Regions from separate parts of the Stappia sp. ABD4_338 genome, predicted to be linked through region 2. Evidence: predicted binding sites of a transcription regulator. Region 2 holds the regulator's gene; the other holds the start of a gene.

Region 1 (12,002 bases), 960 kb from region 2:
CGCCCCGCTTCATCGATGCCCGCGAGCCGGTTGTCGAAAGTCGCCGCGATCCGGGCTTCCGCTTCCGGATCCATCGTTTCCGGAACGTCGATCCTGTCGAAGAGCGGCATCGCGCCTTTCTGGGACATGGGCAATCCTTGGAGGTGTGAGCAGGCGAAGGGCGGCGTGTTGCGGACAGTCCTGCCCAATCCGGTCCCGCCTGACAAGCCTCGGCCCCGGACATGCCTCGTTTATGGGGCCCCCTAGAAAAGCCTGAGCTGTACCCCGCCGGCCTGGGGGGCAAGGAAGTTCTCCGCGGAAAGGCTTCTGCGGCGCTGGTTGAAGCCGATGCGTTTCGCGGCAATCTGGAACCGCCTGGCGAGCTGGTCTGCATAGGGACCTTCGCCCTTCATCCGCTTCTGCCACTGGGCATCATAGTCCTTTCCGCCGCGCATGGAGCGGATGAGGTTCATCACATGGCGGAAACTGTCCGGCCGGTGCCGCAACAACCAGTCGCGAAACAGCGGGCTGACCTCGATGGGCAGCCGGAGAAGGATGTATCCGGCCTCTCGCGCCCCTGCTTCATAAGCGGCTTCCAGGATCTTCTCCATCTCGGAATCCGTGAGGGCGGGAATGACGGGGGCGACCATGACGCTCGCCGGCACGCCCGCCTCGTTGAGTCCCCGGATCGCGGCAAGGCGCTTCTCGGGAGTTGCGGCGCGCGGCTCCATGGAGCGTGCGAGCTTGCGGTCGAGCGTGGTGACGGACAGGGCGACTTTCACCAGACCCCGTTCTGCCATTGGCGCCAGAATGTCGAGATCGCGCAGAACCAGCGCCGATTTGGTTACGATGCCCACCGGGTGATTGCAGCGGTCGAGCACCTGAAGGATGTCGCGCATCACCTTCCAGTCGCGCTCGATGGGCTGATAGGGGTCGGTGTTCGTGCCGATGGCAATGGTGCGGGGCGTGTAGCCCGGCCGGGAAAGCTCGCGCTCGAGAAGCTCGGCCGCATTGGGCTTCACGGTCAGGCGGCTTTCGAAGTCGAGCCCCGGCGAAAGTCCCACATAGGCGTGGCTCGGCCGGGCGAAACAATAGATGCAACCGTGCTCGCACCCCCGGTAGGGATTGATCGAGCGATCGAAGGAGATGTCGGGCGACTCATTGCGCGTGATGATCGTGCGCGCGCGTTCCTCGTTGACCTGCGTGCGAAGGGCCTGGATTTCGTCAAGCGTTCCCCAGCCGTCATCGAAGGCTTCGAGAGCCTCCTTCTCGAACCGGCCCGCCATGTTGAGGCCTGCACCGCGTCCGCGCGCGCCGGCAATATCGCCTTCGGGCCGCGAACCCGGCTCGGGCACTTGCACCTGATCGGGTGCTGGGGGGAGTGAAAATCCCATTGTTTCAAGCCCTGCACGTCACCTGTTGGGAACCGTTCGGCCGACGGGCTTAGCGCCAGCCCGAGAGTGAACATAACAGGAACATTTTGCGCTTGAAAGAGGGATGCGTGGCACGACTGAAGAACGGACCGCCCCGGCGGGGTGGCGGGGCGGTCCGGTCCAGGGTCCTTGATCAGCCGCCGCTGTTCTTCTGCGCGACGGCCTGAAGCTCGGCCTCGGACAGGGAGCCGTTGCCGTCCGTATCGGCCGCGGTGAACTCCTCCATGGTCATGTTCGGAATGACGGCGGTCACCTCCGAATAGGACAGCTCGCCGCTGCCGTCCGCGTCGATGTCGTCGAAGGTGACGCCCTGTGCAGCGGCGGCGCCGGCCCAGGCGAGGGGGCTCAGGGTGGCAAGCGCGATGATCGTCTTCTTCATGGTCGGTTTCCTTTCCATGTTCCGGTTCGGCGGCGGCCTCTGGCCTGTCAGCCGGTGGTCGATCCCGTGTCGTCCACGGAAGGAAAGGTGGTGGCGCTGTCGGACGTGAAGACGTCAGGGAGAAGGTCATTGAGGGATAAGAAGATGGCAGGCCAAAGATGAGGCCGAAAAACGTCAGGGTTCCCTGCGATTAGAAAGAAAAACGGACCACATGGAAGTGCCATTTGGACGGAAAGCCGCTCCGGCCTCGTCGTAAATTGCAGGGGTGTTTCGTCATCGTGCCGCCAGGCCCGCCAAAACAAGGCAGGATCGTCGCGTCCTGATCGTGAAAGGCGAGCCGGTGAAGCGCCAGGTGCCCCTTCAGCGCCTCAATGTGTCGCTCGGCCGCTCCCCGTAGGTCCGCCGATAGGCAAGCGCCGCGCGCCCCAGGTGCGTGAAACCGCAGGCGTGGATCATCTCGGTCACACTGGCATCGCCATCACCCGACAGCAGGCGCTCATGAAGAAGGGCGAGGCGGCGACGTTCGAGCGCGGCCGTGACCGTCTCGCCCCGGTGCCGCCGGAAGCCCGCCTGCAGGGCCCGGACGGAGCAGCCGCAGTGGTGCGCGAGCGCGGCCATGTCAAGCGGTTCCTCAAGCCTTGCGTCCAGATAGTCGAGTGCCCGGGTGATCCGGGCGGGCGGCGTGAAGGTTTCGGGGGCGGTTCCCAGCAGCCGCGTCCGGTGGGTGCTGTCTTGTCCCCACACAAGTGTCTGGACGATCGTCTCTCCAAGGCGCGCGAGCGCCGGCTCGGACGCGCCGCCGGCGGTGTCCGCAAGTGCCGCGAGATGGGCAACCTGCGCGCGGAGCGTTTGCCCGAACCCGTCATCGAGGCGCACTCCCGCCTCGAACACCAGATCTCCGACATCGTCCTGGAGCAAGTCTGCCAGGGCGGCTTCGACCGGTGCGCGATCGAGCATGAGGATGAGCTGGCCGCAGGATGCGCGCCAGCGCATGACGGCGGGGCGCGTTGGCGAAAGCAGCGAGGCGGTGCGGCCGGGGCCGGTTTCGCAGCTTCCGCCGGAAAGGCGGATCTCGGCGGACCCGCGCAAGGGAATCTGGAGCAGGAAGAAGCGTTCCAGGCAACCGGGGTCGATCTCCACGTCGCCGCCGTAGGAAACGTAGTTGATCGAGCCGCCTGGAAAACGGCGGTGGTTGTGCAGGGCGTTGAAGTCCTTAGCCCTGTCGAGGGGGCTGAGCCGGTGCGCGCAGAAAATTCGCCCGACCTGCTCGGCCGCCTGGTGGACGTCTCGCGTCGCCACTTTCGCATGGTCGGCAAGCGGCACGCGCGCCCCCCTCATGGCGCACCTGTCATGACTGTTCCGTCCTCTGGAAACCGGACCGTTCGCGGCCCTTGTTGAGAAAAAAGCCTAGCACGCCCCCGGCGGTGCGTCATCCGGGACGGCGAGCCGGCAAAAGGGGCGCCGCGTCGTCATGCGGACAGATGTTGCGTTCAGCGGATAGACGGCCGCGCCGAACCCGGGCTTTCATGATGAGGCGAGAACACGCGCGCGCCGGCGAACCGGCAGCACGCACCGCACCAGAGGACGGATCAAAGCCGCGCGCGTTGCGGCGCGTTTCAGGGGAGAATTGCTATGAACAAGGCGATCGCCAACATGGTGAAGGTCAACACCGATCCGGGCATCACCCCGGCGGGGACCGGCCATGACGGGGTGGAGTGGAACATTCTCGGCCACACCTACTGGATGAAGACCGAAGGCGAGGCATGCTTCTCCTTCGAGACGCTCGACCCGCCGGGAACCTTCGTGCCGCCGCACATCCATCCCACCCAGGACGAGTTCATCTACGTGCTGGAGGGACGTTTCGACCTCTACCTGGATGGCGAGCACCATCAGGCCCATCCCGGCGACGTGGTGCGAATGCCCATGGGCATTCCCCATGGCTACTACAATCTGACCGACACCGCCGCGCGCGCGATCTTCTGGGTCAGTCCGGCACGGCGCCTGCGCGAGCTCTTCGACAATCTGCACAATCTCGGGGACCCGGCGGAAGTCGTGCGCCAGTCCGCGCTGCGCGAGGTGCATTTCCTCAAGCCCGAGGACATGGCCTTCGATCCGCTCAAGCTGAGCGTCTGAACAGCAAGGGCGTGCCCTCCGCCGGACGGGGGCAACGCCTCGGACACCGGGACATTTCACATGGTCAAACGCAAGCGCGTCTGCGTCATCGGCGCCGGCGTGAGCGGACTTGCGTCCGCGCGCGCCTTTCGGGACAAGGGGCATGAGGTCACCGTTCTCGAACGGAGCCACGAGCTTGGCGGGGTCTGGGGGCCTGCGCGCTCCTATCCGGGCATTCGCACCCAAAGCCCCAAGGATCTCTACCGCTACACCGGCTTGTCCATGCCGGAGGATTATCCGGAGTGGCCAAGCGGGGCACAGGTCCATGCCTATCTGACGGACTTCGCCGGCACGTTCGGCCTGCTTCCTCTCATCCGTTTCCGCCATACGGTGACCGCCATGGAGCGCGCCGCGAGTGGGGGCTGGAACCTTTCGGTCGAGGACGGTGAGGGTGAAAGCAGCGTCCAGCACTACGACTTCGTCGTGGTCGCCAGCGGTACGTTCACGGACCCCAACCGATTGCGGCACAGGGGCGACGACGAATTTGTCGCCCGGGGTGGCAGCATCCTGCATTCCAGCGAATACACCGATCCGGCAATCGTGCGTGGACGCAAGGTGGTGGTGCTCGGCTTCTCCAAGTCGGCGACCGACGTTGCCGTCAACGCGGTGAAGGAGGGCGCGGAGGAGGTGACGGTCGTCTATCTGGAGCCGGTGTGGCGTGTTCCCTACCGTTTCGCCGGGCTCGTGAACTTCAAGCACATCCTTTACTGCCGTGCGTCGGAGATCATGTTCCCGCCCTGGAGCGAGGGGCGGGTCGCCAAGGTGGTCCGTGCGCTGACGAAACCCCTGGTCTGGGCGAACTGGAGAGGGCTCGAGGCCCTGCTGACGCTCCAGTTCGGATTGAAGAAAAACGGTCTGCGCCCGAAGGCGCCGGTGGACGATACCATTGCCTGTGGCCTGTCCATCGCGACCGAAGGGTTCTTCGACCTCGTCTCGAAGGGCAGGATCAGGACCGTGAAAGGTACTTTCGAGAGGTATGAGGACGGCGAGGTGATCCTGTCGGGCGGTGAGCGCCTGCCGGTCGATGTCGCGATCCAGGCGGTCGGCTGGAAACTTGGGGTGCCCTTCCTCGACGAGGCCACGAAGGATGCGCTGATCGACGATGACGGTCAGTACCGGCTCTATCGCCTGGTTGCCAATCCAGACGTGCCGGACCTCGGATGCGTGGGGTTCAACTCGAGCTTCGCCACCGTCCTGACCAGCGATATCGCGGCCCAGTGGCTCGTGCGCTACGCGGACGGGATGCTCGCGAAGCAGCCTGGCCCGGATGACATGCGGCGCTGGATCGACGAGCACCTGAAATGGCGCAGAACCGTTCGTCCCGCCGCACGCGTTTATGGCGGTCTGTGTTCAGCGCCCTATCATTTTCGCCATATGGACGAACTGCTCGCCGACATTGGCGCGCGCAAGCGCCGCCGCAATCCCCTGGCGGAAACGTTCCTGCCGCCGGATGCGAATGCCTACGCCCGCTTTCTGGACAGCGCGCCCGCCTACAGTGCGGAGTGAACACGTCACATGAGAAAGGGGCCGGCGTTGGCCGGCCCCTTGAACAATGCATCGTCGTGCCTGAGCGGCCCGGGCCACACCCTAAAGCTCGAACTGATAGGTCGCCGGGGTCCAGCGATATCCCTCGCCGACCTTTTCCACGTAGCCGATGGCGGGAAAGGGCATGTGGTAGCCGGAGATGGCCAGCCCGTCGGTCGCCGCCATGTCGAAGATGCGCTTGCGGGTCGCGACGGCCTTCTCCTTGTCCATGTCGTAGCGCACGTGCCACTCGGGACGCTGGACGGAGGCGGCGAAGTGGTTGGCCACATCGCCCCAGATCATCAGCTCCTGGCCGTCGCTTTCCAGATGGAAGGACATGTGGCCCGGCGTGTGGCCGGAGGTGTCGAGACCGGTGATGCCGGAAACGACCGCGTCCCCGTCACCGATGAAGGTCATCTTCTCGGCGAGCGGCACAACGTTGGAGCGCACCAGGTTGGCACCGCGTTCGGCCGCCGTGCCCATGCGGTCGTCGGAGGACCAGAAGTCGTACTCCGTCTGGCCGGTCACGTAGCGGGCGTTGGCGAAGACAGGAGCGCCATCCTTCATCAGTCCGCCGATGTGGTCGCCGTGCATGTGGGTGATGACCACCGTGTCGATCTGGTCGGTGGAATAGCCGGCCGCCTCGAGCTGGGCCGCGAGCTTGCCGGTCTCCCCGCCAAGGCCGGTGTCGAAAAGAACCAGTTCGGACCCGGTGTTGACGAGCACCGGCGTGAAACCGTTGACCATCCTGTCCGTCGGCAGGTTGTTTTCCCGCATCAGTTCGGCGACGGCATCGGCTTCCTGGTCCTCTCCGAAGATGGGGTGCGGGCCGTCCATCGCGCGTGCGGCGTCGCGCAGGGTCGTGACTTCGAAGCTGCCGAGCTTGATGCGATGGAACGCGGGCGCGGAAGCCCCCATCATCGGCGCGGCGGCGCGCACAGGACCGAGCGTGGAAAGAAGAGCAGGCGCGGCAAGCGTTGCCGTGGCCGCACCGGCGAGCAGGGTGCGGCGGTTCACTGTCGTATCCGTCATATCCTCAAAGCCTCCCGTTTGCGAACGAAAGCGTTCCGCAAAGCCAGTTAGGCCGCGGGATGCGGGAAAAAAGAGGCGATAACGGATCCGTGAAGTGGCGTGGCCCGAACGGGGAGCCCGGCTTCATGCCTCGCGCAGCTTGCCCCGCTTCAGATGCTCGTCCAGGCGCGGCATGATCTCCACGAAATTGCAGGGCATGTGTCGGTAGTCGAGCTGCCACTTCAGGATGCCGTCCCAGGCGTCCTTGCAGGCGCCCGGAGAACCCGGCAGAACGAAGATGTAGGTCGCCCCTGCGACGCCGCCGGTCGCCCTCGACTGGATCGTGGAGGTGCCGATCTTGTCATAGGAGATGCGGTGAAAGACCTCTGAGAAGCCGTCCATGCGTTTCTCGAACAGGGGTTCCACCGCCTCGGGCGTGACGTCCCGGCCCGTGAAGCCGGTGCCTCCTGTCGTGATGATCACGTCGACCTGAGGATCGGCGATCCAGCGGTTCACCACGGTGCGGATCCGGTCCACGTCATCGGTAACGATCTCGCGCCCGGCGAGACGGTGACCGGCGTCACCGATGCGCGCGGCAAGGGTCGAGCCGGAGCGGTCCTCCTCCAGCGAGCGTGTGTCCGACACCGTCAGCACGGCGATGTCGAGGGGGATGAAGGGGCGGCTGTCATCGATGCGATGCATGGCTGTGCTTGTCACTCCGCTGGCATGGGACTGGCCGGCAGAATAGGCTTGGCCGCAACGGGACGCCAGAGCGCGCGGAACGACGACTGCGGGAGGAGGTGCGAGATGGACTGGACGGCGCCGATCGATGCCTATTGCGAGCGCCTCGATGCGGGGTTCTGGGCCGAGCCGGTCAACGCCGTGACCAACGCGGCCTTCCTGATCGCCGCCCTTTTCGCCTTTCGCGACTGGCGCGAGCGCGGGCAGGGCGATCCCGCAACGTTCCTGCTTGCGGTCATCGTGGCGGTGGTGGGCGTCGGGTCCTTCCTGTTCCATACCTTCGCGACCCGCTGGGCCGCGCTGGCCGACGTGCTGCCGATCGCATTGTTCATCAATATCTACTTCTGCCTTGCGCTGCGCCGGCTGGTCGGCCTGTCCTGGCCGCTCGCCGTCTTCGGAACCCTGCTCTTCCTTGGGGCGAGCTATGCGCTCGGCCCGCTGTTCGGACGGCTTGCCGGGTCGAGCGGGGGCTACGTGCCCGCCCTCGGCGCGATCTTCGGCGTCGCGGCCACGCTATGGCTCATGCGCCGTCCCGGGGCGGGGATGCTGGCGGTGACCGGAACGGTGTTTCTGCTGTCCCTCGTTTTCCGCACGGCAGACATGCCTGCCTGCGAGGCTTTCCCGCCAGGCACGCATTTCGTATGGCATTGCCTGAACGCGCTTGTGCTCTTCTTGTTGATTCGCTTGCTGATCCGGGCAAAGTCTCATGAGGGAGCCCCTGCCGCCGCACCGGTGGGGAATGCGCGAGACATGCCCTGATCCCCTTGCCACCGCCGCCGGCCTTCAGGCCGGAGGCTTCACCGACCGAACTTCCAGGCCCGAGTGACCGCCATGACCGACGCGCCGAAAAACCAGACACCCGCTTCCGCCAGCTCCGCGCAGGCGAACCCCGCACATGACCTCGACGAGGCGGCGCTGTTCTACCACCAGCATCCGCACCCGGGAAAACTGGGCATCCAGGCGACCAAGCCGCTGGGCAACCAGCGCGATCTTGCCCTTGCCTATTCGCCGGGCGTCGCGGCGCCCTGTCTGGAGATCGCCCGCGATCCCTCCACGGCGGCCGACTACACCGCGCGCGCAAATCTGGTCGCGGTGATCTCCAACGGTACGGCGGTGCTCGGCCTGGGCGCCATCGGCCCGCTCGCCTCCAAGCCGGTGATGGAGGGCAAGGCGGTGCTCTTCAAGAAGTTCGCCGGCATCGACGTGTTCGACATCGAGGTGGACGAACTCGACGTGAACCGTTTTGTTGACGCGGTGGCGGTGCTGGAGCCCACCTTCGGCGGCATCAACCTGGAAGACATCAAGGCGCCGGAATGCTTCATGATCGAGCGCGCTCTGCGCGAGCGGATGAACATTCCCGTCTTTCATGACGACCAGCACGGCACGGCGATCATCGTCGGCGCCGCGGTCAAGAACGCGCTGGAACTGTCCGGCAAGGACATCTCGAAGGTGAAGATCGTCGCCTCGGGCGCCGGCGCGGCGGCCCTTGCCTGTCTCAACCTTCTGGTCTCGCTTGGCGCGAAGCGCGAGAACATCTACGTCACCGACATCGAGGGCGTCGTCTACAAGGGCCGCGAAAGCCTGATGGACGAATGGAAGGCCGTTTTCGCGCAGGAAACCGAAAAGCGCACGCTCGCCGAGGTCATCGAGGGGGCGGACGTCTTCCTCGGCCTGTCGGCGGCCGGTGTTCTCAAGCCCGAGATGGTCGCGGCGATGGCCGCCAATCCGCTCATCATGGCGCTCGCGAACCCGCGCCCGGAGATCATGCCGGAGGCGGCGCTTGCCGTGCGCGACGATGTCATGATGTGCACCGGCCGCTCCGACTATCCCAACCAGGTCAACAACGTCCTGTGTTTCCCCTACATCTTCCGCGGCGCGCTCGACGTGGGCGCGACCACCATCAACGAGGAGATGAAGCTCGCGGCCGTGGCGGCGATCGCGGAACTGGCGCGCGAGGAGCCGTCCGACGTCGCCGCGCGGGCCTACGGTGGCGTGACGGAGACCTTCGGGCCGAAGTATCTCATTCCCTCGCCCTTCGACCAGCGGCTGATCCTGCGCATCGCGCCGGCGGTGGCCCGTGCCGCGATGGACAGCGGCGTGGCCGAACGGCCGATCACGGACTTCGACGCCTACAACGACCGCCTCAACCGTTTCGTGTTCCGGTCCGGCCTGATCATGAAGCCGATCATCGCCGCCGCAAGGGCCAGCGAGACGCGCATCATCTATTCCGACGGAGAGGACGAGCGCGTGCTGCGCGCCGCGCAGGTGCTGCTCGAGGACAAGCTGGCGCGGCCGATTCTCATTGGCCGCCCCTCGGTGATCGAAAGCCGTTGCGAACGCTTCGGTCTCAAGATCCGTCCCGGCACCGATTTCGAGTTCATCAACCCGGAAGACGACCCGCGCTACCGCGACTATGTCGACACGCTGCATTCGCTCACCGGACGGCGCGGCGTGACGCCGGAGGCCGCCCGCACCATGGTGCGCTCCAACACCACGGTGATCGGCGCCCTTGCCGTGCGTCGGGGCGAGGCCGACGCGCTGATCTGCGGTCTTGAGGGGCGCTACACCAAGCACCTCAACAATGTGAAAAGCATCATCGGAACGGCGCCGGGCGTGCAGGACTTCTCCGCGCTTTCCCTGCTCATCAACGCGACCGGCGCGACCTTCTTCACCGACACCTATGTGACCGCGAACCCCTGTGCGCGCGAGATCGCCGAAATGACCCGGCTCGCGGCGGAGGAGATCAGCCTCTTCGGCATCACGCCGCGCGCGGCCCTTTTGTCGGCGTCGAACTTCGGTTCGCGGGACATGGCCTCGGGAGAGAAGATGCGCGAAGCGCTGGAGATCCTGGGAGAGATCGCCCCCGACCTGGAGGTCGACGGCGAGATGCACGGCGACAGTGCCCTGTCCGAGGCGATGCGGGCCCGTGTCATGCCGACGTCGCGCCTGACGGGCGAGGCCAACCTGCTCGTGTTCCCGAATCTCGATGCGGCCAACATTGCCCTCAACCTTGTGAAGGTCATGACCGAGAGCCTGCACGTGGGGCCGATCCTTCTCGGCACCGCGCAGCCGGCGCATATCCTGACGCCGTCCGTTACCTCGCGCGGCGTGGTCAACATGTCGGCCTTCGCCTCGGTGGAGGCCCAGACCAAGCGCCTCGCGGCAGAGGACTAGGGTGTGGCCCCATAAACGAGGCGGGTCCGGTTTGTTCGCCAGGGTCGGATACGAGGCGCAAGCCTGCAGGAAACCGTCCGGTTTTCAAAGGCTGGCAACGCTGTTGCCCGGCCCTGACCGAGCAAATCCCGACGGGACATGAAAACGGCTTCGATCTGCGGCGTCGAAGCCCTTGGCCGGGCGGAAGGCCCGCCCGGCGTGCTTCTCCTTGCATCTCTTTGCCGTTTTTATATGAGCCGAACCGCGTTTGCGGGGGGAGGGCCTAGGCAGTTTGCCGGCTTAGTCCGAAGCTGGCCGAATCCGTCATGGAATCGTCGCGCGCCTGAGGCACTCTTTCCCGATGGGGAGGACGTTCGGGTGGACGCTCATGACGCATTTTCTCGTGGTTTACGCCACGACTGAAGGCCAGACCGGGAAGATCGCCAACCGCGTGGCAAGCCGGTTGCGCGCCTGTGGAGGACAGGTCTCGCTCGTGGATGCACGGGCGGCGGCGGCGCTTGAGCTCGGCACCTTCGACGGTGCCGTTCTCGCCGCCTCGCTTCACCTCGGGCGCCACCAGAAGGAGATGGTGGATTTCATCCGCCTGCAGCGTGCGCGGCTCGAACGCGTTCCCACCGCCTTTGTCTCCGTCAGTCTGTCGGCGGCCGGAGGAAGCGAGGATCTCGCCAACGCCGAAATCGCGGTGGAGGATCTTTTCGATGCTCTCGACTGGGAGGCGACCAGCGTGCACCTCGCTGCCGGCGCGGTGCACGACACGCGGCTGAATTTTCTCAAGCGGTGGGTGATCCACGGCATCCTGCGGGAGAAGGGCATCGAGCCCGATCCCTCAGGCGATATGGAGTTCACCGACTGGCCGGCACTCGATCTCTTCACCGACAGCTTCTGCCGGCTGGCCGCCCGCAAGGCAAAAGAGACGGCCTAAAACGCCTGCCCTGAAACGGAAAGGGCGGCGAGCTGTCGCCCGCCGCCCCCTGTTCCTTCCATCGCAGTCCGCGCGATCACATGTTGGGGTAGTTCGGTCCGCCTGCGCCTTCCGGCACCGTCCAGGTGATGTTCTGGTTCGGATCCTTGATGTCGCAGGTCTTGCAGTGGACGCAGTTCTGCGCGTTGATCTGGAAGCGCGGCGCGTCCTCGCCTTCCTCGACCCATTCGTACACGCCGGCCGGGCAGTAGCGGTTCGACGGTCCCGCGAAGACATCGTGTTCCGACGTCTTCTGCAGCTCCATGTCCTTCACCTTGAGGTGGATCGGCTGATCCTCCTCGTGATTGGTGTTCGACAGGAACACGGAGGAGAGCTTGTCGAAGGAGACCTCGCCGTCCGGCTTGGGATAGTCGATCGGCTTGTGTTTCGCCGCCGGCTCCAGACATTCGGAGTCGCGCTTGCCATGCTTCCGGGTGCCGAAGAACGAGAACCCGAACAGCTCGTTGGTCCACATGTCGAGACCGCCGAGCGCCGTGCCGAGCGCGGTTCCGAAGCGTGACAGCAGTGGCTTGACGTTGCGCACCCGCTTCAGGTCCTGGCCGATCTCGCCCGCCCGCCATGCGGCGTCATAGCTCTCGAGGTCCGTGTTGGCCTCGCCGCGTGCCAG
Region 2 (12,002 bases):
AAGCCGTGCGCATCTTCACCGGCGCGCCCGTGCCCGAGGGCGCCGACACGATCCTGATCCAGGAAAACGCGACGCGCGAGGGCGAGCGGGTCACCGCTCTCGAGGCCGCCGCCCCGGGCCGCTTCATCCGCGCCGCGGGGCTCGACTTCGCGCAAGGCGAGGTGCTGCTCGCGCAGGGTCGCAGGCTCGGCTTTCGCGAACTGGCGCTCGCCGCCGCCATGAACCACGGCAGCGTGAGCGTCCATCGCAAGCCGAAGGTGGCCGTTCTCGCGACCGGCGACGAACTCGTCGCGCCGGGTGGCGATCCCGCCGCCGACCAGATCATCGCGTCGAACGACACGGGTCTCGCGGCTTTCGTCGAGGATTGCGGCGGCGAGGCGATCATGCTCGGCATCGCGCGCGACACACATGAGGCGCTCGCGGAGAAGATCCGTGCGGCGCAGGCGGCTGGTGCCGATATTCTCGTGACCCTCGGCGGCGCCTCGGTCGGCGACCATGATCTCGTGCAGGACGCGCTCGGCAACGCCGGCATGGACCTCTCCTTCTGGCGCATCGCCATGCGTCCGGGAAAGCCGCTGATGGCCGGACGCATCGACGACATGCGGGTTCTGGGTCTTCCGGGAAATCCGGTCTCGAGCCTCGTCTGCGCGCTGCTGTTCCTGAAACCGCTGATCCTCGCGCTTTCCGGACACCCGGACGCGGCCCGACCGCGACGGGAAATGCTGCCGCTCGCAAGTCCGGTTCCGGCCAACGACCGGCGCGAGGACTACCTGCGCGCCAGCCTTGTGTTCGGCGACGACGGCGTGGAACGGGTGCAGCCTTTCGAGCGGCAGGATTCCTCCATGCTCGCCACGTTCGCGCGGGCCGACGCCCTGGTGGTGCGCCCGCCCCACGCCGAAGCGCTGGAGCCCGGCGCGCCGGTGCCCGTGCTGCGCCTGCATCGCGGCTGATCCCCCTCCCCCTGTCGTCCCGTCTCCCGCCACCTTCCCTCCGCCGTCAAATCGCCGGTTGTGGAACAAGCCGGGAACGGGTAGGATCCGTTCATGATTTGTCCATCGCCTGAGTCGATGCGAAACGGACGTTTTCCGGCGTATCCGGCCCGCGGCACGCAGTTGGTGGCGGGCGTGTGAATTCGGCTCGAATACGGGCCGGCACATGGACGCAAGCGGTGGTGCGAACGCTACGAGATTGCCATGCACGGCCGGCACGACGGCCTGGCAAGACCGGACAAGGGGCGTATGGCGAATGGCCGGGCTCCGCGTAACGGTCCGGCCCAAGGAAGAGGATTGCCGAAGGATGTTGACGCGCAAGCAGCACGAGTTGCTCCTCTTCATACATGAGCGTCTCAAGGAGACGGGCGTTCCGCCCTCGTTCGACGAGATGAAGGACGCGCTCGACCTGCGCTCCAAGTCCGGCATTCACCGTCTCATCACGGCGCTCGAGGAGCGTGGCTTCATTCGCCGGCTTCCCAACCGGGCCCGGGCGCTTGAGATCGTCAAGCTGCCGGAATCGGTGGCGCCGGGGCTCGCGGCCAACCGGGGCCGGGGCTTCTCGCCCTCCGTCATCGAGGGATCGCTCGGAAAACCCGCCGACACGCCTCCCCCGCCCCCCGCTCAGGACATGCCGGAGACCGAAAACGTGTCGATCCCGGTCATGGGCCGGATCGCTGCGGGAGTTCCCATCGAGGCGATCCAGAGCCACAGCCATTCCATTGCCATCCCCGCCGACCTGCTCGGCAACGGCGAGCACTATGCGCTTGAGGTGCGCGGCGATTCCATGATCGACGCCGGCATTCTCGATGGCGACACGGTGGTGATCCGTCGCACGGACAGTGCCGACAGCGGCGACATCGTGGTCGCGCTGGTGGACGACGAGGAAGCGACACTCAAGCGGCTGCGCAAGAAGGGGGCGTCCATCGCGCTGGAAGCCGCCAACCCGGCCTATGAGACACGTATCTTCGGTCCCGGCCGGGTTCGCGTGCAGGGGCGGCTCGTCTCCCTCTTCCGTCGCTACTGACCGGGGTGCCGGCGGGTCGTCGGCGATCTGCGGTCGACGGAAAGCCTCATGGCGTCGTTTCGAACGCGGCAAGGTCCGGAGCATCGCGACGCATGAAGGCCGGCCAGTCGTCCTCATCCGGGGCGTAGGCCGGTGACACGACTGGTGTGGCGCGGGCACGCGGCGTCCAGGGACGCGTGGTTTCATAGGTGACGCGCGCAAGCACGCTGAACGGCAGCCCGTCGCGTGTGCGGTGTCCCGTCGTGGTTTCGCGCAGGCCAACTTCCTTGGCGTCCGGTGGTCGCGGATCGAGATACAGCGCGACCGCGCCGTCGCGAGCAAGGCGCGGGCCATCGAAGACGATCGGCGCGGCGCAATCCGCCGGCGCCTGGAGCGGGGTGACCAGGATGTCCGCCCTGGCGCAGTCCCCGACAAGCGCCTCGGGCTTTCGTGTCAGGGCCAACACCAGCGCGCGCGGGACATGCCCTGCGTCATGCGGGTCATACGGGTCATGCGCGCCAAAACCGCCCTGAACTCCAAAGCGGCTCTGGCCTCCGAAGCGACTCTGGTCGCCGAAGTCGTTTCTGCCTGCAGAACTGGCCGGGTTCGCGGAAGCGCTCATGCTTGAGGCGCCCGGGCTTGTAGTGGGGCCCGAGCTTGTAGTGGGGCGCAGGCTTGCGGCCCTCGTCATCCGCTCCCCTGATTTGATGCCTGAATCGCCCTCCTCATGCCTGCTGCGGTCGTGGCTGCTGCCATCAGGCCGCCCGATCCCCTCGAAGGCACTCCCTCCCCCCGGACCGTGGGCAAGGGCGACGCAACCGCCTGGATCGCAGGACATGGCCGCACGGCCCCCGTCGCCTGGCGGTGCTCCTCCGCGTGCAAGGGGATAGGCACCGCCGCGCGCAAGCGCGTGGGACCCGTGATCGGCCGACGGAACACCCTCGGCCCGCAGCCACATCCCGGACAGGAAGCTTCCCGGACGCGCACTCACCCGCAGCCGCCCGTCCGCATCCCGAAGCGCGATCACGTCACCATCCGAAGCAATCAGGAGATCCGGCTGGCGATGGACCGCCTGCAGGCCGATGGCGGCGAGAAAGGGCACAAGCGCCAGACGACGCGCGCCCCCCGGCGCGAGGCACAGGACACCTCCGGCAAGCACGAAAAGCAGCGTCGCGATCAGCGAGGGGGCACCAACGACGCCCTCCGCCGGCGTCCACTGGTCCGCCCATGTGGCAACCGCGACGACCCGGTCGAGCGCCAGGCCCATCAGGGTCAGCGGCAGCACCTCGAGCCCGAACGGCAGCAGTGCCAGCGCCAGGACCGCCATGGGCATGACGACAAGCGTCACCAGCGGCATTGCAAGCAGGTTGACCAGAGGACCGAGCGGCGCCACCCGGTGGAAGTGGAAGGCGCCGATCGCTCCGGTCGCTAGACCCGCGACAAGCGATGTCAGCAGCAGGGCCCCGAACCAGCGAGCGACGCCACCGGACAGGGCACCCGCCGTCACGGTGGCCGCCCGGTCGCTCCGCTCGCGGGCGCGCAGGATGCGGCGCAATCCCTCATAGGCGGCAATCAGTGCGACCACGGCGGCGAAGGACATCTGGAAGCCGGGGTCGAGCAGGGATTCGGGCGCGGGCAGCAGGATCAGCAGCGCGGCGATGGCCGCGTTCCTGAGCGTCAGGGCGCGCCGCCCGGCCATGCGGCCGGCAAGCACGAGAGCCGTCATCACGAAGGCGCGCTGTGTCGCGACCGAGGCGCCCGAGATCGCAAGGTAGAATGCGGCGGCGGCCAGGGCCGCGCCGGCCGCCCACAGGTCGATCGGTTTCGTGTCGGAAACCTCGCGCATGAGTGCCAGCCCGGCGCGCACCACGAAGAAGACCGCACCGGAAAACAGCGCCATGTGCAGTCCGGAAATCGCGAGGATATGCGCAAGGCCGGTCGTGCGCAGCACCTCCGTCACCTCCGGTGGAATGGCACTGCGATCACCGACGATCAGCGCCACGGCAAGCGCGCCGGCCACCGTGTCGCGCCCGAGCGCGGCGGCGATGCGCGATGCGATCCCGCCCCGCAGGTCCGCAAGCCCGGCGGAAAGCCTCAGGCGGACGGGCGGTGGTCCGAGATCGATCTCGCGCGGCGCCGTGAAGGCGAAACCGGTCGCGCCGAGACGCGCGAAATAGGCGCGGAAGGCGAAGTCATAGCCGCCCGGCATCACCGCATCCGGTGGCGGCATCAGGCGCGCGCGCAAGGAGACGGCGGTCCCCACGCGCGGAGGCGGATCGCCGAGCCGCCCGCGCAGGGTGACACGAACGCGCCGGGGCATTTCGGCCGCCCGTAGCCGTCCGGCCTCGCGCAGCAGAAGCGTCAGGCGCAGCGATCCCGGGCGTTGCTCGACCGTCTCGACGAATCCCGAGACCGCGAGCGAGCGTGCCCGCTCAAGAACCGGTGCCGCCACAAGCGCTGTGCGCAGCGCCCCCGCGCCCACGCCGCCAAGCAGCAGCCCGGCGAGCAGGAACACGGCTCCACTCCTTCCGCGCCGCCTCGCATGAACAGCAAGCGCGAGGAACACGAGAGAGATCAGGCAAACGACAAGGGCCGACGGCTCCGCCGGCAGGGCGAAATACCCGGCAATCCCCGCGACGACGGCAAGGCTCGCCCAGGAAAGGCCGCGCCCCTCCTCCAGATCGCGCCGGACGCCCGCCCGGATCCGGCGAACGAAGGGGCCTCCAGGCTCGTCCCCCTCGTCTGCAAGGATTTCCCGAAAACGCCGCTCGCGCCGCCGGCTCTCAAGAATGGCCGCGAGCGAGGCGAACCGCCGCGCGCCACGGGCACGGGTCTTCTCATCGAAAGCCTTGCCGTCAGGCGCCTTGCCGTCAGGCGCGATCGTGTCGGCTCCGTCCGGTCCCGGAGCGGCGCCGTCGTCATCCCCCGCCCCGGCCGTCGCGCGTCGGCGGCCACCGTCCCGGCTCCCCGCTGCCATCGGCTGCCCCCCGGCGTCCGCCTGCGTTCACATTGCCCGCGTCTCCGTTGCCCGCCTGTCCGCCGTCTCCGTTGCCCGCCTGGCGGTCGCCGGCTGTGCTGTCGCGGTCCGGTGACGCCAGATCCCCTGGCACGGCGCGGGAGCCACCCTCACTCCCCCCTCGCGTGGAGGCCATCCTCTCGCGCCCCACACCGGGCAACGCGGATTTCGGCCTTGGGAAGCGGCAAAGGGCCATGCTAAACGGTGATCCGCCGCACATGGCCCAGGCAGCGTGCAATGCAACCCGACACACGCGCAAGATGCCATTCTTGCCAATACGCGGTTGCACCGTGGCCTGGCTCGTGCCGCATGTCGTGCCGGCCGCCCTCCTTCCGGGGCCGGAGGCCGACACCCGATCCGCCGAGGACACGACCAAGGCACGTCCACGATCTGACCGAAGAACGATAAGGCCCTTCATGACCGCTCCCGTCGTCACGCGTTTCGCTCCCTCGCCGACCGGCTTCCTGCACATCGGCGGCGCGCGCACCGCGCTCTTCAACTGGCTCTATGCCAAGCGTTTCGGCGGCAGGATGCTGCTGCGCATCGAGGACACCGACCGCGAACGCTCGACCGATGCGGCGATCGCCGCGATCCTCGACGGACTGACCTGGCTCGGCCTGGACTGGGACGGCGAGCCGATCTCCCAGTTCGCGCGCGCCGAGCGCCATCGCGAGGTGGCCGAGGAGCTTCTGGCGCGCGGCATGGCCTACCGCTGCTACGCCACGCAGGAAGACCTTGCCGCCATGCGCGAGGAGCAGAAGGCCAAGGGCCTGCCGCCGCGCTACGACGGGCGCTGGCGTGACCGCGACCCGTCCGAGGCGCCGGCCGGCGTTTCCCCCGCCATCCGGCTCAAGGCGCCGGTGGAAGGTGAAACGGTCATCGACGACAAGGTGCAGGGACGCGTGGTGTTCCAGAACGAGAACCTGGACGACCTCGTCCTGCTGCGTTCCGACGGCACGCCGACCTACATGCTGGCGGTGGTCGTGGACGATCACGACATGGGCGTCACCCATATCGTGCGCGGTGACGACCATCTCACCAACGCCGCCCGCCAGACGCTGATCTACAAGGCGCTCGGCTGGGACGTGCCGGTCATGGCGCATATCCCGCTGATCCACGGGCCGGACGGGGCGAAGCTGTCCAAGCGCCACGGCGCGCTCGGCGCCGAGGCCTATCGCGCCATGGGCTTCCTGCCGGCGGCCATGCGCAACTATCTCGCCCGCCTGGGCTGGAGCCACGGCGACGACGAGATCTTCTCCACCGACGACATGATCTCCTGGTTCGATCTCGACGCCATCGGCCGCTCGCCGTCGCGTTTCGACATGACCAAGCTGGAGAATCTCAACGGCCACTACATGCGGGACGCAAGCATCGAGGCGCTGATGGGCGATCTCGCCGCCTATCTGCCCCATGCCGAGAACGGCGCTCCGGTGATCGAGTGGCTCGCGAGCCCCGGGAACGAGGCGAAGTTCCGCGCCGCCCTCCCCGGTCTCAAGGAGCGCGCCAAGACGCTGGTGGAGCTTGTCGACAGCGCCGGCTACCTCTGGGCCAGCCGCCCGCTTTCGCTCGACGCCAAGGCGGACAAGCAGCTCGACGAGGCGGCACGGGCCATGCTCGGCGAGATCGCGGAGCGTTTCGACGCGCTTCAGGAGTTCACCGCCGAAACCACCGAGGCCTGCGTGCGCGCCTTCGCCGAGGAAAAGGACCTCAAGCTCGGCAAGGTGGCGCAACCGCTGCGCGCGGCGCTGACCGGGCGCACCACCTCGCCGCCCGTTTTCGACGTTCTGGACGTGCTGAGCCGGGCGGAATCGCTCGCCCGCATTCGCGATCAGGCCGGAGCCTGAAAAATCCGGCGCGGACGGACCTGCCCAAGCGGCACGCAAGGTTCCGCCCGCGCCAAAGGTGACGCCACGCTCACCATGCGACCTTTGCACCAGTCCCGCGCGCTTGCGGGTTGTCGGCAAATGGGATACGCAACATCCGACCTTTCCTCCCGCCGTGCGTTCGGCTCCGTCCTCCTTATACGGAAACCGGGCCGGGGATGCGCACGGCGCCCATCTCTCAAATGGGGGTAGCCTATATGAGCGACAAGACTGCCAAGCTGACCATCGGCGACACGTCCTATGATCTCGCCATGCGCGAGGGGTCCGTCGGACCGGACGTGCTCGACATCGGCGCGCTGTACCGCGACACCGGCTGCTTTACCTATGATCCCGGCTTCACCTCCACGGCGTCGTGCGAGTCCGCGATCACCTACATCGACGGCGACGAGGGCACCCTGCTCTATCGCGGCTATCCGATCGAGCAGCTGGCCGAACACGGTGACTTCCTGGAGAGCTGCTACCTGCTGCTCTACGGCGAGCTGCCGACCAAGGCGCAGAAGGACGACTTCGTGCATCGCGTGACCTATCACACGATGATCCACGAGCAGATGTCGCGCTTCTTCACCGGCTTCCGTCGGGACGCCCATCCGATGGCAATAATGGTAGGCACCGTGGGCGCGCTCTCGGCATTCTACCATGACTCCACCGACATCTCGGATCCGCACCAGCGCATGGTCGCGTCCCTGCGCATGATCGCGAAGATGCCGACGCTTGCGGCCATGGCCTACAAGTACCACGTCGGCCAGCCGTTCGTGTATCCGCGCAACGACCTCGACTACGCGTCGAACTTCCTGCACATGTGCTTCGCCGTCCCCTGCGAGGAGTACAAGGTGAACCCGGTGCTCGCGCGCGCCATGGACCGGATCTTCATCCTCCATGCCGACCACGAGCAGAACGCCTCGACCTCGACCGTCCGTCTCGCCGGCTCGTCGGGCGCCAACCCGTTCGCCTGCATCGCGGCCGGCATCGCCTGCCTCTGGGGCCCGGCACACGGCGGCGCCAACGAGGCGGCGCTCACGATGCTCTCCGAGATCGGGTCGGTCGACCGCATTCCGGAGTTCATCGCGCGCGCCAAGGACAAGAACGATCCGTTCCGTCTGATGGGCTTCGGTCACCGGGTCTACAAGAACTACGACCCGCGCGCCCGCATCATGCAGAAGACCACGCACGAGGTGCTGGCCGAGCTCGGCATCCGTGACGATCCGCTTCTGGACGTTGCCATGGAGCTGGAGAAGATCGCGCTCAGCGACGAGTACTTCGTGGAGAAGAAGCTCTACCCGAACATCGACTTCTACTCCGGTATCACGCTGCGTGCGCTCGGCTTCCCGACCACCATGTTCACGGTGCTGTTCGCCCTCGCGCGCACGGTCGGCTGGATCGCCCAGTGGAAGGAAATGGTCGAGGATCCGTCCCAGAAGATCGGCCGTCCGCGCCAGCTCTACACGGGCTCGGGACCGCGCGACTACACGCCGATCGCTCAGCGCCGCTGATCACGGGAGCCGCTCCCGACGAGAATACGAAAGGCCGCCCTTCGGGGCGGCCTTTTTTTGTCGTTGCGCAAGGACGGAGCGGCGCTAATCTTCTTCGTCGCCCCGCTCTCCCGGATCCCGCAGATGGCTCGCCAGATCAACGTGTTCTCTCCAGCCGACGCCGGTGTCTATCCCTTGCGCATCGCCGAATATCTTCATGCCCCGGGCACCCGCGTAACGCGCGGAACGGCCATCGTCCGCCTTGAAGGCGCGAAGGGAAACATCAGGCTTGCCGCACCCTTCGATGCGCTGATCGTGCGAAACGCAACGCTCAGCGGAACGACGCTGAACGAGCGCACCGCGCTCGTGACCCTCGAAGTGGCGGACGCGGACCTGCCGCCGGCAAGGCCCGCCGCCCCGGACCCGGAGCAACCGCCCGAACCGAAGGCAGGGAAAGCCGCCGCCGAACCACCCCATGCAGAAGCACGGCCGCGCATGGAGATACAAGCGTCGCGCACGAAACGCCGCCACGCGGTCGCCGCCGCGGCACTGGTCGCGGCCGCCTTCGTGTGGTGGGCCACCCCGACCACACGGGTAGCCCTTGTACTGACGGGCGGAGACATGTCCATCCTGACGCGCGCAATGCTGCGTGACGCCACCCGGATCCCCGCACGCCTGTTCGGAGAGCCGACCTCTCCGTCGGGCCCCACGACAGCGGGTTTCACACTCGAAAAGACCGGCAAGGCCTCCCTGCGCTGTACCGGCAAACACGTCTACTTCTTTGCCGGCTCGCTGTTTACCGGTGGCAAGGAGATCCGGAGCGAAACCGACAACGGCCTGGCCACCATCGACTTCGATTTTTCCAAGCGCCAGGCCTGCGTGCGGTTTGGCCGCATCCTGAAGTACGACGACGGATCGTTTCACGACGACCTCGAGGCCGCCGACTGCGTCGAGTATGAGCAACATCAGGGAAACGTGGAGCTAAACACCGCGCTGAACTTCAGTGTCGATTATGCAGAGGCTGCCCGGCTCCGCCTTTCGGACATGGCGCTCGCCTATGAAGAGGGCAGCGTCGACAAGGACACCCGCTCCGAAATCGTCGAGTCGACCAGCTATGACCTGACCTGCAACCCCGTCAAAGGGTGACAGTCAGGCGGACGGCGCATCGGAGCGCCCGGAGCCCTGGGCAACCTCGGCGACGATGCGCGCGGCGGCTCCGGCCTGGCTCTCGCCCCCGTCAAGCCGCATGTGCTCGTCAAGGCGGGCGAACGCGTCGAGTTGGCGGGCGCGCTGCGGCCCGTCCTCCAGCAACGGCGAGACGGCCTCCGCAAGTGCCTGCGGATTGGCACCGTCATCGAGATATTCCGGCACGACATTCTCGCCCAGGATGATGTTGGGCAGCACCATCGACGTCACGGAGGCGATGGGAAGAAACCGGTTCAGGTCCTTGATACGGCGATAGAACCAGTCGAGCTTGTAGGCCACCGCCATGGGGACGCCGGCAATCGCCAGTTCGAGCGTCACCGTGCCGGACGCCGCAAGCGCCGCATGGGCCCTGCGGAAGGCCGACAGCTTGTCCTCCTCTCCGGAGACCACCGTCACCGGCACCTCCCAGGACGCGACCTCCGCCTCGATGCGCGCCTTGTGACGCGTCACGGCGGGAAGCACGATCTCGAGATCGGGATGCGCGCGGGCGATGATGGCCACCCCCGCGCCGAAGTCCTTCAGCAATCGCGACAGCTCGCTGCCCCGGCTCCCGGGCAGCACCAGAAGCACCGGCGCGCCACCGGAGGCCAGATCCGCGCGTTCTCCCTCGCGCGGGCGCATCCGCGCGGCGTTCTCGATGATGGAGTGCCCCACGTAGTCCGTCCGGGGGCCGCCAAGGCGCTCATGCACCGCCGGCTCGAAAGGCAGGATCGCCAGAAGCCGGTCGACATAGACCGCCATCTTGCGCGCCCTGCCGGGCCGCCAGGCCCACACCGAAGGCGAGACATAGTCGACGATGCGGATGTGCGGCGCGCGCTTGCGGACCCTCTTGGCGACGTTGTGGGTGAAATCGGGACTGTCGATGATGACCAGCACGTCCGGATCGGTCGCGATGACATCGTCTACGGTCTGGTAGACGCGCCGCACGATGGTCGGCAACCGGCCGAGAACCGCGCTCAGTCCCATGACGGCAATATCGTCGATGGGAAACAGCGTCTCCATGCCCTCGGCGATCATCCGGTCGCCGGCAACGCCACGAAACACCACGTTGCCATCGAGACGGGCGCGCAGTGCGCGCATGAGCGGGGCGGCAAGCTGATCGCCCGATTCCTCGCCGACGACGAAATACACCTTCAATGGGCGTGCAACGGCCGCTTCACTCATCAGCCTGCCCCCCGGAGCGGTGCGCGAGCGGCGCGACACCATAGATGAACATGCCGTTCTCTCGCGCGGCCGCAAGCGTCGCCTCGCGCTCCGCGACGAGAACGTGGCCGGCCTCGATGCCGATTCCGGAAAGCCCTGCCTCACGGGCGAGGCGGACCGTATCGGGCCCGATGGCCGGCAGATCGACCCGTAGATCCTGTTGCGGCTTGGCGCATTTCACCAGCACGCCTCCCTTCCGGCGCACGCGTCCCGCCGCGCGAACCTCGGCGCAGCGTCGCAGCATGGCATCCGTGCCTTCCGCCGCTTCCACCGCGATCACGCGGCTGCCGACGACCACCGCCGCCTGGCCGATGTCGAGGCGACCCAGGTCGACGACCGCGCGTACGGCCAGGGCCAGTTCCGCCGCGACCTCGGCCGCAGGCTCCGGGCCGGCAAGCGGGCCCGCTCCCGCCAGAAGGTCGGGCGCGATCTCATGGGCGCCGATAACGCGGAACCCCTCCTCCTCGAACAGGCGGATGACCTTCTTCAGCAGGCTGTCGTCGCCGCCGACAAGCGTCGCGACGATCCTGGGGAGACGGCGCATGGTGCCGAAGTCACCAATGATCTTGCGCATGTCCGGACGTTTCGCGATGCCGCCGATCATCACCAGATCGCGGCAGCCCTCGCGGGTCAGAAGATCGGCGAGCTTGCCGATCTGGCCGAACCCGAGCCATGTGGGCGACAGGACATCGATCGCGGGATCCGCCTCGCCCTCGATGGCGACGGGCACCACCTTTCGCCCGCGCGCGCGCGCCGCGGCAACGACCTCGAGCGGAAGGCGTCCGCTGCCGCAGATGACCCCGACGGGCGCGAGCGACGCCGCACCGTCATCGGTGCCCCTGGCGAAGGCGCCCGGCGCGGTCACGGTTCAGGCGTCCGGATCGGGAGTGCAGAAACGACGGTCGGAGTCCGCCAGGATAAAGTCGGTCACCCGGCGCACGAGCGTGCCCGCCTCATGGGCGCCGGCGAGCGCCTCGGCGCGCTGGCGCAGCGTTCCCTCACCGCTTTCGAAAAGCTCACGGTAGGCGGCCCGCAGCGCATGGATTTCCTCACGCGGATAGCCATGCCGCTTCAGGCCCACCAGGTTGAGGCCGTTCAGCTTTGCCCGGTTGCCCATGACCATGCCAAAGGGAATAAGGTCGTTCTCAAGCCCGGCAAGACCGCCCACGAAGGCATTGTCCCCGACGCGCGTGAACTGGATCACGGCCGCGCCGCCGCCCATGATCACGT

Evidence for each region. Region 2 encodes LexA, which represses DNA repair genes until DNA is damaged. Its sites were predicted from a motif close to TGTTCNNNNTGTGTTCNG; they were not measured.
Region 1: a site for LexA is predicted at 1,440-1,457, ahead of ACYX4S_RS13585 (PA0069 family radical SAM protein). Genes of this name have one in related genera too.

What each region holds. Positions count from the first base shown of each region.
Region 1 covers NZ_CM149982.1:3,009,462-3,021,463, reverse strand. Annotated here, with positions in the region: gene ACYX4S_RS13590 (ribonuclease HII) at 1-128, opposite strand, end outside; gene ACYX4S_RS13585 (PA0069 family radical SAM protein) at 243-1,373, opposite strand; gene ACYX4S_RS13580 (hypothetical protein) at 1,546-1,791, opposite strand; gene ACYX4S_RS13575 (AraC family transcriptional regulator) at 2,152-3,129, opposite strand; gene ACYX4S_RS13570 (cupin domain-containing protein) at 3,424-3,924, shown strand; partial or broken gene ACYX4S_RS13565 (flavin-containing monooxygenase) at 3,958-5,469, shown strand; gene ACYX4S_RS13560 (MBL fold metallo-hydrolase) at 5,551-6,519, opposite strand; gene moaB (molybdenum cofactor biosynthesis protein B) at 6,643-7,200, opposite strand; gene ACYX4S_RS13550 (ceramidase domain-containing protein) at 7,306-7,998, shown strand; gene ACYX4S_RS13545 (NADP-dependent malic enzyme) at 8,071-10,413, shown strand; gene ACYX4S_RS13540 (flavodoxin domain-containing protein) at 10,781-11,335, shown strand; gene ACYX4S_RS13535 (electron transfer flavoprotein-ubiquinone oxidoreductase) at 11,412-12,002, opposite strand, start outside.
Region 2 covers NZ_CM149982.1:2,046,209-2,058,210, forward strand. Annotated here, with positions in the region: gene ACYX4S_RS09455 (molybdopterin molybdotransferase MoeA) at 1-950, shown strand, start outside; gene lexA (transcriptional repressor LexA) at 1,297-2,016, shown strand; gene ACYX4S_RS09465 (ComEC/Rec2 family competence protein) at 2,063-4,972, opposite strand; gene gltX (glutamate--tRNA ligase) at 5,428-6,855, shown strand; gene gltA (citrate synthase) at 7,092-8,384, shown strand; gene ACYX4S_RS09480 (hypothetical protein) at 8,508-9,509, shown strand; gene lpxB (lipid-A-disaccharide synthase) at 9,513-10,733, opposite strand; gene ACYX4S_RS09490 (LpxI family protein) at 10,726-11,637, opposite strand; gene lpxA (acyl-ACP--UDP-N-acetylglucosamine O-acyltransferase) at 11,641-12,002, opposite strand, start outside.